DNA from 2 places in the Stenotrophomonas sp. 05L413 genome. Region 1 is predicted to be linked to the other one. Evidence: riboswitches for the same ligand, from Rfam matches in the RefSeq annotation. Region 1 holds a riboswitch; the other holds the start of a gene.
The links. Region 1 has a riboswitch for glycine ahead of gcvP (aminomethyl-transferring glycine dehydrogenase). Riboswitches for the same ligand answer to the same signal wherever they lie in the genome.
Positions count from the first base shown of each region.

Region 2: it holds a riboswitch for glycine, as region 1 does, so the genes downstream of both, AC1DIQ_RS11070 (trimeric intracellular cation channel family protein) here and gcvP (aminomethyl-transferring glycine dehydrogenase) in region 1, are expected to answer to the same signal.

Region 1 is NZ_JBFTOL010000001.1:681,754-688,668, forward strand. It holds gene AC1DIQ_RS03095 (M2 family metallopeptidase) at 1-534, shown strand, start outside; gene AC1DIQ_RS03100 (hypothetical protein) at 632-1,018, opposite strand; gene AC1DIQ_RS03105 (siderophore-interacting protein) at 1,099-1,992, opposite strand; gene AC1DIQ_RS03110 (multidrug effflux MFS transporter) at 2,150-3,373, opposite strand; glycine riboswitch at 3,655-3,756, shown strand; gene gcvP (aminomethyl-transferring glycine dehydrogenase) at 3,845-6,724, shown strand.
Region 2 is NZ_JBFTOL010000004.1:421,796-428,710, reverse strand. It holds gene AC1DIQ_RS11085 (NAD(P)/FAD-dependent oxidoreductase) at 1-837, shown strand, start outside; gene AC1DIQ_RS11080 (ribonuclease E inhibitor RraB) at 838-1,182, opposite strand; gene AC1DIQ_RS11075 (GIY-YIG nuclease family protein) at 1,269-1,538, opposite strand; glycine riboswitch at 1,583-1,676, shown strand; glycine riboswitch at 1,685-1,776, shown strand; gene AC1DIQ_RS11070 (trimeric intracellular cation channel family protein) at 1,868-2,485, shown strand; gene AC1DIQ_RS11065 (MdtA/MuxA family multidrug efflux RND transporter periplasmic adaptor subunit) at 2,689-3,855, shown strand; gene AC1DIQ_RS11060 (MdtB/MuxB family multidrug efflux RND transporter permease subunit) at 3,852-6,915, shown strand, end outside.

The DNA.
Region 1 (6,915 bases):
TTCCTGCCGTTCGGCCTGATGATCGACCGCTGGCGCTGGGGCGTGTTCGATGGCTCGATCACCCCGGACCATTACAACCAGGCGTGGTGGGACCTGAAGGCCAAGTACCAGGGCGTGGCCCCGGCCAGCGCGCGCGGTGAGGAATTCTTCGATGCGGGCGCCAAGTACCACGTGCCGGGCAACACCCCGTACACCCGCTACTTCCTGGCGCGCATCCTGCAGTTCCAGTTCTACAAGGGCCTGTGCGATGCCTCCGGTTACAAGGGTCCGCTGCATCAGTGCAGCTTCTACGGCAACAAGGAAGCCGGCCAGAAGTTCTGGGCCATGCTGAGCAAGGGCGCCAGCCAGCCGTGGCAGGCCACGCTGAAGGAAATCACCGGCGGCGACAAACTCGATGCCGGCCCGATGATCGAGTACTTCACCCCGGTCAACGAATGGCTCAAGCAGCAGAACCAGGGCCAGATGTGTGGTTGGCAGGTGCCGGCGGCCACCGCTGCGGCCCCGGCCACACCGACGGCGCCCGCGGCACCGTAACCCGTGGGTTGGGCCGGGCTCGGCCCGGCCGCAGCCCGCAACGAAAAAACCGGCCGAAAGGCCGGTTTTTTCATGCGCTTCCACGCAGGGCGTGGCGCTACGACGTGGGTTTCAGGGCGGCCGCCAGCTCGGTCTTGAACTGCTCGAAGTCCATGCCGTCGGCCTTGGCCTCGGCGTGCGCGGCATCCTTCAACGCATCCGAGTACACCAACCGGACCGGCGTGCCCTGCCGCTCGTGCAGTTCGGCGGCCTGCATGATCAAGGCCAGCACGCGTGCCGCGCTGGTGGTCTGCCCCGCGATGCGTCCGTCCATGCCCAGCACCCACTCACCCTCGCGGCGCACCACACCGGCCAGCAGCGTGCGTTGCTGGTCGCGCAGTTCGGCATGCGGCTCGACCGGCGGGGTGGCGGCCTGCTCGCGGTTGGCGGCCTGGGTTTCGCGGCGCCGGCGGATGTCGCGGCGCAGTTTGGAGGTGGTCGACATGGGGAAATCCGGACTGCGGCAAAGCGCCAAGGATACCGCACGGACCCTGGCGAGCCCGTATCGCAGCACGGGCGGCCCTCTCAATCCAGGACCTTGCCGTGCCGCCAATAGCCCATGAAGGTGATGGCCTGGCGGTCGATACCACAGGTTTTGACCAGGTGCCGGCGGACCGCCATCACCGCGCCGGCCTCGCCGGCGACCCAGGCATACAGCCCGCCGCCCGGCGCACCGGCCTGCTCCCACAGGATGTCCTGATCGATGTCGATCTCGGCCAGTTCCTGCTCACCATGGCGCGTACCGGAGGGACCGACCCGGGCCCGTACCGCGTCCTGCAGCCGCTGACCATGCGCGGCGCCCTCGCGGGCCAGCCAGAACAGCTGCGCACCGGGCGGTGCCTGCAGCGGCATTACATCCGCCTCGTGCTCCACCTCCAGGAAGGCCTGCACGTCCGGCGGCTGCGGCCACTGCGCCAAGTCTTCCAGAATGCCGGCCACGGCTGGCAGCGCAGTGTCATCGGCCACCAACAGCACGCGCTTCACCTGCGCCGGCGGCTTCCACTCGTAGCCCTCGCTGCTGGCCTCGACCCGCGCATCGGGCGCCAGCAGTCCGACCCGATCGCCGACACGTGCCTGCATGGCCCAACGCGAGGCGGGGCCGGTCTCGCCGTGCAGCACGAAATCGACATCAACTTCGCCCACTTCAGGGCGCAGCGCACGGATGGTGTAGGTGCGCATCGGCGCACGCTCGGTGTCGGGCAGCGCGCGATAACGCGCGTACCAGTCCTCGCCCTGCGGCACCTCGGGGGCTGGCTGGCCGGGTAGCGGGAAGAACACCTTGATACGCTGATCCGGCCCGTCGGTCTTCATGTTGGCCACATCGGGCGCAGCGAAGACCATGCGGGTAAGCGACGGAGAGAGAACGGTGCGCTGCTTGAGCGCGACATCGAACAGGCGGTAGGTCTGATGGGCAGCCATGCAATCACCCTGAGTTGCGGCGGACGCGGCGTCCGCAGGGGAGCGTATTGGCTGTCGTGGAGCACGAACTGGCTGGCGAAGGCACAGGATACGCCGCAGTCGCGCAATGGCAATGCCGCCACGCCTGCGTTGTGTGCAGGCGTGGCATGCATGCGGCTCACTCGATGGGCGTGAGCAGGTCGCGGCGGCGTTCGCAGCGCCGCTCCCAGTACCAGAAGACGGCACCGATGGCGAAGAAGCCCGCGTAGCCCAAGGCCAGGTGCATCGGGCTGCTGCTGAGCATCGGCGAGACCACGCCGGCCACCACCGTGTTGATCATCAGCTGGATGAACATCTGCATCGAGGAGGCCAGGCCGCGCTGATGCGGGTACATGTCCAGCACGGCCAGCGCCAGGATCGGGAAGATCAAGGCCATGCCGACGCCGCCCAGGAAGATCGGCATCACCGCCCACGGCAGCGCGATCTGCGGTACCGATGTCACGTAGCCGAAGTTCAACAGCGCCGAGACCGCGCACAACGCAAACCCGATCGCGATCTGTCGCTGCGGCACGATCCGCCCGGCCATGCGCCCGGACAGGAACGAGCCCACGGTCATGCCGCCGATGGTGGGAATGAACAACCAGGCAAATCCGCCTTCGCCGAGCTTCAGGTGCTGCATCACGAACACCGGCGCCGAGGCGATATACAGGAAGATGCCGGAGAAATTGAACGCACCGGCTGCAGCAAGACGCAGCAGGCGCGCATTGGAACCCATCCGCGCATAGCTGCGCAGCAGTTCCCGCATCGACAGTGGCGTGCGCGCCTCGACCGGATGGGTTTCGGGCAGCCACTTGCCGGTGGCCAGCAGCAACACCACGCCGAACAGCACCAGGAACCAGAAGATCAACGGCCAGTCGCCGCCGCCGAGCAGGATCCAGCCACCGATGATCGGGGCGATCGCCGGGGCGACGCCGAAGATCATCGAGACCTGGCTCATCAAGCGCTGCGCGTCGGCACCGTGGTACAGATCGCGGATCACGGCGCGGCCGACGATCACACCCACACCGGCCGTCACGCCCTGCAGCGCGCGGAACACCAGCAACGTGGTCATGTCCCGCGACAGCGCACAGCCGATCGAGGCGCCGATGAACAGCACCAGCCCACCGATGATCACCCGCTTGCGGCCGAACGCATCCGAGAGCGGGCCGTGGGCCAGGCTCATCAGCCCATAGAACAGCAGGTACACGCTGATGGTCTGCTGCACCGCGACCTGGTCCACCTGCATGCGGTCGCCCAGCAGCAGGAAGGCGGGAAAGATAGTGTCGATCGAGAACGGACCGAACATCGCCAGGCCTGCGAGCAGCAGGGCCAAGCGGCGGGTCGAGGGTGAGGCGGGCGTCATGCGGGCTTCCGTCAGCGGCCATGCGCACTGCACGGCGGGCGCCTGGCCCGGAACGGGCGGCGCCAGATGAATACGAGGATCCAGTGATCATAGGCCTTTGCCGCCCCCGGCACCATGCCCGGGCCGGGTTTCCGGGGTCCTGCGCGGCTGCGTATTCATGTGCCGGAAAGGCCCAGTGCCCGAAACGGCTGGGCTATAATCGCCGCGCTACATGGTGGGAGAAGCGGACACCCGCTGCCGAAGGCGCAACGCCCGTAATCGCTCAGGCCCGATACCACCCGTACCAAAACTCTGGAGAGACCGGCGAATGCCGGCGCCGAAGGGGCACGAAGCACGCCGATGCGCGCTTTTAAACTCTCAGGCAAAAGGACAGAGGGGCACCCAGGAAGACCGCAAGGTCCGGTGGATCGCTGTCGCCCGCGACGCGCCCTGGCCCGGCCGCCTTCCGAACGTGCGTGCCCACTCTCCGAGATGCCAGCCATGTCCCAGAACACCCCCTCCCTGCGCGAGCTTGAACACAGCCACGCGTTCGTCGAACGCCATATCGGCCCCAACGACGCCGAAATCGCGCAGATGCTCGACGTGGTCGGCCACGCCTCGCTGGACGCGCTGACCGATGCGATCGTCCCGGCCGGCATCAAGTCGCCGGCACCGCTGGATCTGCCCGAGTCCCTCACCGAAGTGCAGGCGCTGGCCAAGATCCGCGCCATCGCCGACAAGAACCAGGTGTTCCGCACCTTCATCGGCCAGGGCTACTACGGCACGCTCACCCCGAACGTCATCCTGCGCAACGTGCTGGAAAACCCGGCGTGGTACACCGCCTACACCCCGTACCAGGCCGAGATTTCACAGGGCCGCATGGAAGCGCTGATCAACTTCCAGACCCTGTGCGCGGACCTGACTGGCATGGAGATCGCCAACGCTTCGCTGCTGGATGAAGCCACCGCCGCCGCCGAAGCGATGACGCTGGCCAAGCGCTCGGCCAAGTCGAAGTCCGATACCTTCTTCGTGCACGACGCCGTGCACCCGCAGACGCTGGAACTGCTGCGCACCCGCGCCGAGCCGATGGGCATCGTGCTGCGCGTGGGCACCCCGGCCGAGGCGATGGAAGCCGAAGCCTACGGCGTGCTGCTGCAGTACCCGGATACCTTCGGCCATATCGGCGATTACAAGGCGCTGGCCGATGCCGTGCACGCGCGCGGTGGCCTGGTCGCCGTGGCCACCGACCTGCTGGCGCTGACCCTGATCGCCGCCCCCGGCGAATGGGGCGCGGACATCGTGGTCGGCAACTCGCAGCGCTTCGGCGTGCCGTTCGGCTTCGGCGGCCCGCATGCCGCTTTCATGGCCTGCCGCGACGCCTACAAGCGCTCGATGCCGGGCCGCCTGATCGGTGTCTCGGTCGATGCGCAGGGCAACGCCGCGTACCGCCTGACCCTGCAGACCCGCGAGCAGCACATCCGCCGCGAGAAGGCGACCTCCAACATCTGTACCGCCCAGGTGCTGCTGGCGGTCATGGCCTCGATGTACGCCGTGTACCACGGCCCGGAAGGCCTGACCCGCATCGCCCGCCGCACCCACCGTCTGGCCAGCATCCTGGCCGCCGCGCTGCGCGGCGCCGGCGTCAACGTGGGCGAGCACTTCTTCGACACCCTGCACGTCAAGGACATCGACGCCAAGGCGATCCACGACAAGGCTGCGGCGGCGCGCATCAACCTGCGTGCGATCGACAGCGATGCGGTCGGCATCAGCCTGGATGAAACCGCCACCCGCGCCGACATCATCGCGCTGGGCCAGCTGTTCGGTGCGACCGTCGACGTGGACGCGCTCGATGCGGCCACCGCCGATGCGTTGCCGGCCGATCTGGTGCGCACCAGCGCCTTCCTGACCCACCCGGTGTTCAACACCCACCACAGCGAACACGAACTGCTGCGTTACCTGCGTTCGCTGGCGGACAAGGACCTGGCGATGGATCGCACCATGATCCCGCTGGGCAGCTGCACCATGAAGCTCAACGCCACCGCCGAGATGATCCCGGTGACCTGGCCGGAGTTCGCCAACATCCATCCGCTGGCCCCGGCCGACCAGGCTACCGGCTACAAGGAACTGATCGACGGCCTGGAAGCGATGCTGGTCGAGTGCACCGGTTACGACGCGGTGAGCCTGCAGCCGAACTCCGGCGCTCAGGGCGAGTACGCCGGCCTGCTGGCGATCCGCGCCTACCACCGCTCGCGCGGCGAGGGCCATCGCGACGTCTGCCTGATCCCGGATTCGGCGCACGGCACCAACCCGGCCTCGGCGCAGATGTGCGGCATGAAGGTCGTGGTGACCAAGACCGATGCCAACGGCAACGTCGACCTGGAGGACATCCGGGTCAACGCGGAGAAGTACAGCGACCGCCTGGCCGCGCTGATGATCACCTACCCGTCCACGCATGGCGTGTTCGAGGAAGAGGTGGTGGATATCTGCGAGATCGTGCACAAGCACGGCGGCCAGGTGTACACCGACGGCGCCAACATGAACGCCCTGGTCGGCGTGGCCAAGCCCGGCAAGTGGGGCTCGGACGTCTCGCACCTGAACCTGCACAAGACCTTCTGCATCCCGCACGGCGGCGGTGGCCCGGGCGTCGGCCCGTGTGCGGTCAAGTCGCACCTCGCCCCGTTCCTGCCGAAGGTGCTGGGCGGCGAAGGCGATGTCGGCATGGTCAGCGCGGCCAGCTTCGGCAGCGCCTCGATCCTGCCGATCAGCTGGATGTACATCACGCTGATGGGCACCGCCGGCCTGCGCAAGGCAACCCAGGTGGCCCTGCTCAACGCCAACTACATCGCCAAGCGCCTGGCCCCGCACTTCAAGACCCTGTACACCGGCCGCAACGGCCTGGTGGCGCACGAGTGCATCCTGGACGTGCGACCGCTGGAGAAGACCTCCGGCATCGGCGCCGAGGACGTGGCCAAGCGCCTGATCGATTTCGGCTTCCACGCCCCGACCCTGAGCTTCCCGGTCGCCGGCACGCTGATGGTGGAACCGACCGAGAGCGAATCGCTGCACGAGCTGGATCGCTTCATCAACGCGATGATCCAGATCCGTGAGGAAATCGCCGCGATCGAAGACGGGCGACTGGACCGCGAGGACAACCCGCTCAAGCACGCCCCGCACACCGCCACGGCGGTCTCGGCCAGCGAGTGGGCCCACGCCTACCCGCGCGAGCTGGCGGCCTTCCCGCTGGCCAGCCTGCGCCAGCAGAAGTACTGGCCGCCGGTGGCACGCGTGGACAACGTCTACGGCGACAAGAACGTGATGTGCGCCTGCATCCCGGTCGATGCGTACAAGGAAGACGAGGGCGTGGAGGTCTAAGCCTCCCTGCCCTGACGCAACAGCAGACGGCCCGCGCAAGCGGGCCGTTTTTGTTATGGGCTGCTGCCGACTCCCCGTCTCCCGGCTCCTGCGCGCCGTGGAGGAGAGCCGCCTTTGGATTCTGCCGGCTGGGCGGGGGTGTGTGGGTTCGCGGGACACGCCGTGAATCCGTCCATGGAGGCTCATGTCGC
Region 2 (6,915 bases), on a different contig from region 1:
CCCGCGCGCAAAGCGGCGTGGCTGAGTTTCGCCGTGGTCGGTGGCGGCCCCACCGGCGTGGAACTGGCCGGCACCCTGGCCGAGATCGCACGGCATACGCTGCGCAATGAGTTCCGCCATATCGATCCCGCCTCGGCCAAGGTCCGCCTGGTCGAAGCCGGCCCGCGCGTGCTGTCCACCTTCCCCGAGGTGCTCTCGCTCAAGGCGCGGCGGCAGCTGGAAAAGCTGGGCGTGGAAGTGCTCACCGGCACGCCCGTCAGCGACATCAATGCCGAAGGCTTCCAGCTTGGCGAGCGCTTCGTCGAGGCCCGCACCGTGGTCTGGGCCGCCGGTGTCGCCGCCTCACCGCTGGCACGTACGTTGGAGGTGCCACTGGACCGCGCCGGCCGCGTGCCGGTGCAGCCTGACCTTACCCTGGAGGGCCACCCGGAGATATTCGTTGCCGGTGACCTGGCGGCACTGACCCAGGCCGACGGCAAGCCGGTGCCCGGCGTCGCGCCGGCGGCCAAGCAGATGGGCAAGCACGTGGCCACCACCGTCCAGGCACGCCTGGCCGGCAAGCCCGCGCCGGGTGCGTTCAAATACCAGGACTTCGGCAACCTGGCGACCATCGGCCGCATGGCGGCGATCGTCCACCTCGGCCGGCTGCAGCTCTCCGGCGTGCTGGCCTGGTGGTTCTGGCTGGCCGCGCACGTGTTCTTCCTGATCGGCTTCCGCAACCGCGTGGTGGTACTGCTGAACTGGGCGGTGGCGTACTGGAGCTACCAGCGCAGCGCGCGGATCATCTTCGGCGATGCACAGGAGGATCGCCGCCCGAAACGACCGCCCACGCCCTGATCATCCCTGCGACAGACATCCCCAGCCATCCACCTGGCCGCTGTAGGAGACCGCCTCGCTGGCCAGCAGACCTTCGAAGCCGGCGATGTTCTGGTGGGTCGGCAGCATCAGCGGATGCACCACCACCTGCCACGGGTAGTCGTCGTTGCCCTCGTAAGCGGCGAAGGACACCTTCTGGTCGTTCTTGAGCAGGTGCACGGCGAAGGCGATCGCCACATCCTGGGTCGGGAAGATCAATGCGAAATCCACCTCGCGCGGAATCGTCAGATCATCGCCGTCCTGCAGCATGTTCCAGAGCACATCGCCATTCTCATCTTCCGGGTACAACGACAGATCGCGGGACATGGCACTCCAGGGCTTGGGCAAGCGGATCAACGAACGAGGGTCGATGGTATGCCGCCAACGAAGGCCCGAACAACCCGCACGCGGGGCTACGTGGGATCGGGCAGCGCCAGCCACGCCAGCTTGCGCTCGCGCGGTTGCCGCTTGAGCTGCCACTCGGCCTTCGACGCGGCCGCGCGGTCCGGGTAGGCGCGCATCGCCAGCACCTTCACCGGTGGGTTGGCCCGGGTGTATTTCGCCCCTTTGCCGGCGAGATGGGCCTGGAAGCGTGCGTCCACGTCGTTGCTGATGCCGGCGTAATAGCTGCCGTTGCGGCATTCAAGCAGGTACAGGTACCAGAGGGCGGGTTCAGCGGGCATACCGGGATTATCCCCCGGCACAGGCCCGGCGGCTGCTAGAATCCGCCCCGGATGCAGGAGAGAGGCGCCGCGCTGGCGCCCGCCGAAGGCGCAGGCTCCCATAATCGCTCAGGCCGGTGGCTGCACAGCCACCAACCATGCATCCGACACGCCGATCTGGAGAGAGGTCTTCAATGACCCGCCGAAGGGGCACGTGGCCTTGGCCACCGAACTCTCAGGCAAAAGGACAGCGGGAGCGGCAACGGAATCCCACCCCACGACAGTGCAGCGGCGCTGGCGTGATGCGTGCGCGTTTCCGTCCCCGCCTGACGTGTTTCCCGGAGCCCCCCATGCTGCTCTCCCTGATCTACCTCATCGCCATCTCGGCCGAAGCCATGACCGGCGCGCTGTCGGCCGGTCGCCGCCGCATGGACCTGTTCGGCGTGGTCATCATCGCCTGCGTCACCGCGCTTGGCGGCGGCTCGCTGCGCGACATCGTGCTCGGCCACTACCCGCTGGGCTGGGTGAAGCACCCGGAGTACCTGGGCTTCACCATCTGCGCGGCACTGATCGCGACCTGGGTGGCGCGCTGGATGCATCACTTCCGGCGCACCTTCCTGGTGCTCGATGGCCTGGGCCTGATCGCGTTCACCCTGATCGGCTGCGCGGTCGCGCGCGAGGGCGGGCACACCGTGCCGATCATCCTGATCGCCGGCATGCTGACCGGTGCGTTCGGCGGCGTGCTGCGCGATGTGTTGTGCAACGAGGTGCCGCTGATCTTCCAGAAAGAACTGTATGCGGTGATCACCCTGCTCACCGGCGCGGCCTACCTGGCCCTGCTGGAACTCGGCGTGTCGCTCAACGCGGCCACGCTGTGGTGCCTGGGCGGCGGCTTCCTGTTCCGCCTGCTGGCCATCCACTTCAAGTGGGAAATGCCGAAGTTCGTGTACCGCGACGAGGTGCATTGACGCACCCGCGGGCATGACCAAGGTCACGGGAGCTTGAGCGGCCCGGCCCTGTATCATGGCGCTCCCGTTCCATTCGAACGGCATCCAGCCACGCGGCGGTGTTCCACCCGCTGCCCCGCCAGACACCCTCTCCCCCGTTGACCTGCCGCCGTCGGCCGGTCCCCATGGACGCACTGCTCCGGTGGAGGGTGCGCAGGATGCGTATGTCCGCTTCAACGCCCCCGTCGTCTCGCCGTCGTTTCGCCACACCGCTGTTGATCGCTGCCGGTGTCGGCCTGGCCGCCATCGCTGCATGGAAACTGCTCTCGCCCGCCCCCGCTGCCGGCCCGTCCGGGGGTCCGCAGCCGACCCCGGTGCGTGTGGCCACCGCGACGCAGGAAGACCTGGTGGTGCGCCTGAAAGCGCTGGGCACGGTGACCCCGCTGCATACGGTGAGCATCCGCAGCCGCGTGGATGGCGAGCTGCTGCGGCTGGCATTCTCCGAGGGCCAGCACGTCACCGCCGGCGAGCTGCTCGCCGAGATCGATCCGCGTCCGTTCCAGGTGCAGCTCTCGCGTGCGCTGGGTACCCAGCAGCAGAACCTGGCCGAGTTGGACAATGCCGAAAGCCAGCTCAAGCGCTTCGCCGAACTGCAAAGCAAGCACTTCGTCTCCGCGCAGGACCTCAGTGATCAGCAGAGCAAGGTCCGCCAGCTGCAGGGCCGCCGCCAGACCGACCAGGCGGCGGTGGATGAAGCACGCCTGCAGCTGCAGTACACCCGCATCACCGCACCGGTGGCCGGGCGCATGGGCCTGCGCAACGTCGATGTCGGCAACCTGGTGCGCAGTGGCGATACCGAGCCGCTGGCCACCATCACCCAGACCACCCCGATCAGCGTGCTGTTCACCGTGCCCGAGCCGGACCTGCCGGCGGTGGTGGCTGCCGCACGCGCCAATCCCCGGCTGACCGTGGAAGCCTGGGACCGCGAGGAGCGCACTGCACTGGGCGACGGGGTGCTCTCCAGCCTGGACAACCGCATCGATACCGCCACCGGCACGCTGAAACTGCGCGCGCAGTTCGCCAATACCGATGAATCACTGTTCCCCAACCAGTTCGTCAACGTGCGTCTGCAGGTCAGCAGCAGCGATGCGGTGGTGATTCCCAATGCCGCCGTGCAGTTCGGCAGCAAGGGCAGCTACGTCTATGTGATCGCGGCCGATGACACCTCGTCGCTGCGCACCGTGGTGCTCGGCCCGGCCGATGGCGAACGCGTCTCGGTGCGCGAAGGCCTCAAGGCCGGCGAGCGCGTGGTGGTGGAAGGCATCGACGGGCTGCGCGAAGGCGCCAAGGTCGAGGTGGTGGAGCAGGACCCGCCACGGACCGGCGCATGAACCTCTCGCGCCCCTTCATCGAGCGCCCGGTCGCGACCACGCTGCTGATGGTGGCGCTGCTGCTGTCCGGCGTGATGGCCTACCGCCTGCTGCCGGTCGCGGCACTGCCGCAGGTCGATTACCCGATCATCCAGATCACCACGCTGTATCCCGGCGCCAGCCCGGATGTCACCACCAGCGCGGTCACCGCGCCGCTGGAACGCCAGCTCGGGCAGATTCCCGGCCTGAAGCAGATGTCCTCGACCAGCTCCGGCGGCGCGTCGGTGATCACCCTGCAGTTCTCGCTGGAGGTCGCGCTCGGCGTGGCCGAGCAGGAAGTGCAGGCCGCGATCAACGCCGCCGACAGCTTCCTGCCCGACGACCTGCCGGTGCCGCCGGTGTACCGCAAGGTCAACCCGGCCGACACCCCGATCCTGACCCTGGCGGTGACCTCGCAGGGCCTCTCGCTGCCGCAGGTGCACGACCTGGTCGATACCCGCATGGCGCAGCGGCTCTCGCAGCTGCCTGGCGTCGGCCTGGTCAGCCTCGCTGGCGGGCAGCGCCCGGCGGTCCGCATCCAGGTCAATCCGTCCGCGCTGGCCGCCAACGGGCTGAGCATGGCCAGCATCCGCACCGCGATCGGCACGGCCAACGTCAACCTGCCCAAGGGCAGCTTCGACGGGCCGACCCGCGCGATCATGCTCGATGCCAACGATCAGATGCGCTCGGTGGCCGAGTACCGCGCCCTGATCCTGGCCTGGAAGGATGGCGCACCGCTGCGTCTGGGCGACGTGGCCACCATCGAAAACGGCGCCGAGAACCGCCAGCTCGCCGCGTGGTCGGGCACCACCCCGGCCGTGCTGATCAACATCCAGCGCCAGCCCGGCGCGAACGTCATCGCCGTGGTCGACCAGGTGCGTGCGCTGCTGCCGCAGCTGCAATCCTCGCTGCCGGCCGGTGTGGATGTGGCCATCCTCAGCGATCGCACCGAATCGATCCGCGCGTCCATCCGTGGCGTGCAGCACGAGCTGCTGATCGCGATCGCGCTGGTGGTGATGGTCACCTTCCTGTTCCTGCGCAACATCCCGGCCACGATCATTCCCAGCATCGCGGTCCCGCTGTCGCTGGTCGGCACGTTCGGGGTGATGCTGCTGGCCGGCTTCTCGCTCAACAACCTCACGCTGATGGCGCTGACCATCGCCACCGGTTTCGTGGTGGACGATGCGATCGTGATGCTGGAGAACATCGCCCGTCATCTGGAGCGCGGTGCCACGCCGATGCAGGCAGCACTGAAGGGCGCCAGGCAGATCGGCTTCACCCTGATCTCGCTGACCCTGTCGCTGATCGCGGTGCTGATCCCCCTGCTGTTCATGGCCGACGTGGTCGGCAAGCTGTTCCACGAATTCGCGATCACCTTGGCGGTGGCGATCGGCATCTCGCTGCTGGTCTCGCTGACGCTGACGCCGATGATGTGCGCGCGCCTGCTCAAGGCCGGCCACGCCACCCGTCGCGATGCCGATGGGCAGGAATCGGCGCAGCAGGGCGACCCGTTCGACCGCGTGGTGGCGGTCTACGATCGCCAGCTGCACTGGGTGCTGCAGCGCCAGCCGCTGATGCTGGCCGCCACTGTCGCCACACTGGTGCTGACGGCGCTGCTGTACGTGTGGGTGCCCAAGGGCTTCTTCCCGGTGCAGGATGCCGGGCTGATCCAGGGCATCAGCGAGGCACCGCAGTCGATCTCCTTCCAGGCGATGGCGCAGCGCCAGCAGGCGTTGTCGGCGGCGTTGCTGGAGGATGAGGACGTGGCCAGCCTGTCCTCGTTCATCGGCGTGGACGGCAACAACGCCACGCTCAACAGCGGGCGTCTTCTGATCGAATTGAAACCGCACGCACAGCGCGATGCCGATGCGCAGGCGATCATCGCGCGGCTGCAGCAGCGCGTGGCGCATGTCCCGGGCATCAGGCTGTATCTGCAACCGGTGCAGGAACTGGGCATCGAAGACCGGATCAGCCGTACCCAATACCAGTTCACCCTGACCAGCCCGGATATCGCGCAGCTGGAGACGTGGACGCCGCGCCTGCTCGCGCATCTGCAGCAGGCACCGGCACTGGCCGACGTCGCCAGTGATCTGCAGAACCAAGGCCTGCAGGCGCATGTGGTGATCGACCGGGTCGCCGCGGCGCGGCTGGGGATCAGCGTGGAGACCATTGCCGATGCGCTGTACGACGCGTTCGGGCAGCGCCAGATCTCGACCATCTTCACCCAGGCCAACCAGTACCGCGTGGTGCTGGAAGCGCGCCCCGACGTGGCTTTCGGCCCGGATGCGATCGCCCGCCTGCACGTCACCGGGCCGGACGGGCGGCAGGTGCCGCTGGGCGGCATCGCCCGGATCGAACAGCGCCCCGCGCAGCTGCTGATCAACCATGTCGGCCAGTTCCCGGCGGTGACGTTCTCCTTCAACCTCGCCCCGCAGGCATCGCTGGGCGAAGCGGTGCAGGCCATCGAAGGCGCACGCGCCGCGATCGGCCTGCCGGCCAGCGTAGAGCTTCGCCTGCAGGGGGCGGCCGATGCGTTCCGCGCGTCGCTGTCCAGCACGTTGTGGCTGGTGCTGGCGGCGGTGGTGGTGATGTACCTGGTGCTGGGCGTGCTCTATGAGAGCTTCATCCATCCGATCACCATTCTCTCCACCCTGCCCTCGGCCACGGTGGGCGCGTTGCTTGCGTTGCTGGTCAGCGGGCGCAGCCTGGACCTGATCGCGGTGATCGGCATCGTGCTGCTGATCGGGCTGGTCAAGAAGAACGCGATCATGATGATCGACTTCGCGCTGGAGGCCGAGCGCGAGCACGGCATGGCGCCACGTCAGGCGATCCACCAGGCCGCCCTGCTGCGCTTCCGGCCGATCCTGATGACCACGCTGGCCGCGCTGTTCGGCGCGATCCCGCTGATGTTCGCCAGTGGCTCGGGCGCGGAGCTGCGCCAGCCGCTGGGCCTGGTGATGGTGGGCGGGCTGATCGTCAGCCAGGTGCTGACCCTGTTCACCACGCCGGTGATCTACCTGTTCTTCGACCGCTTCCGCCAAC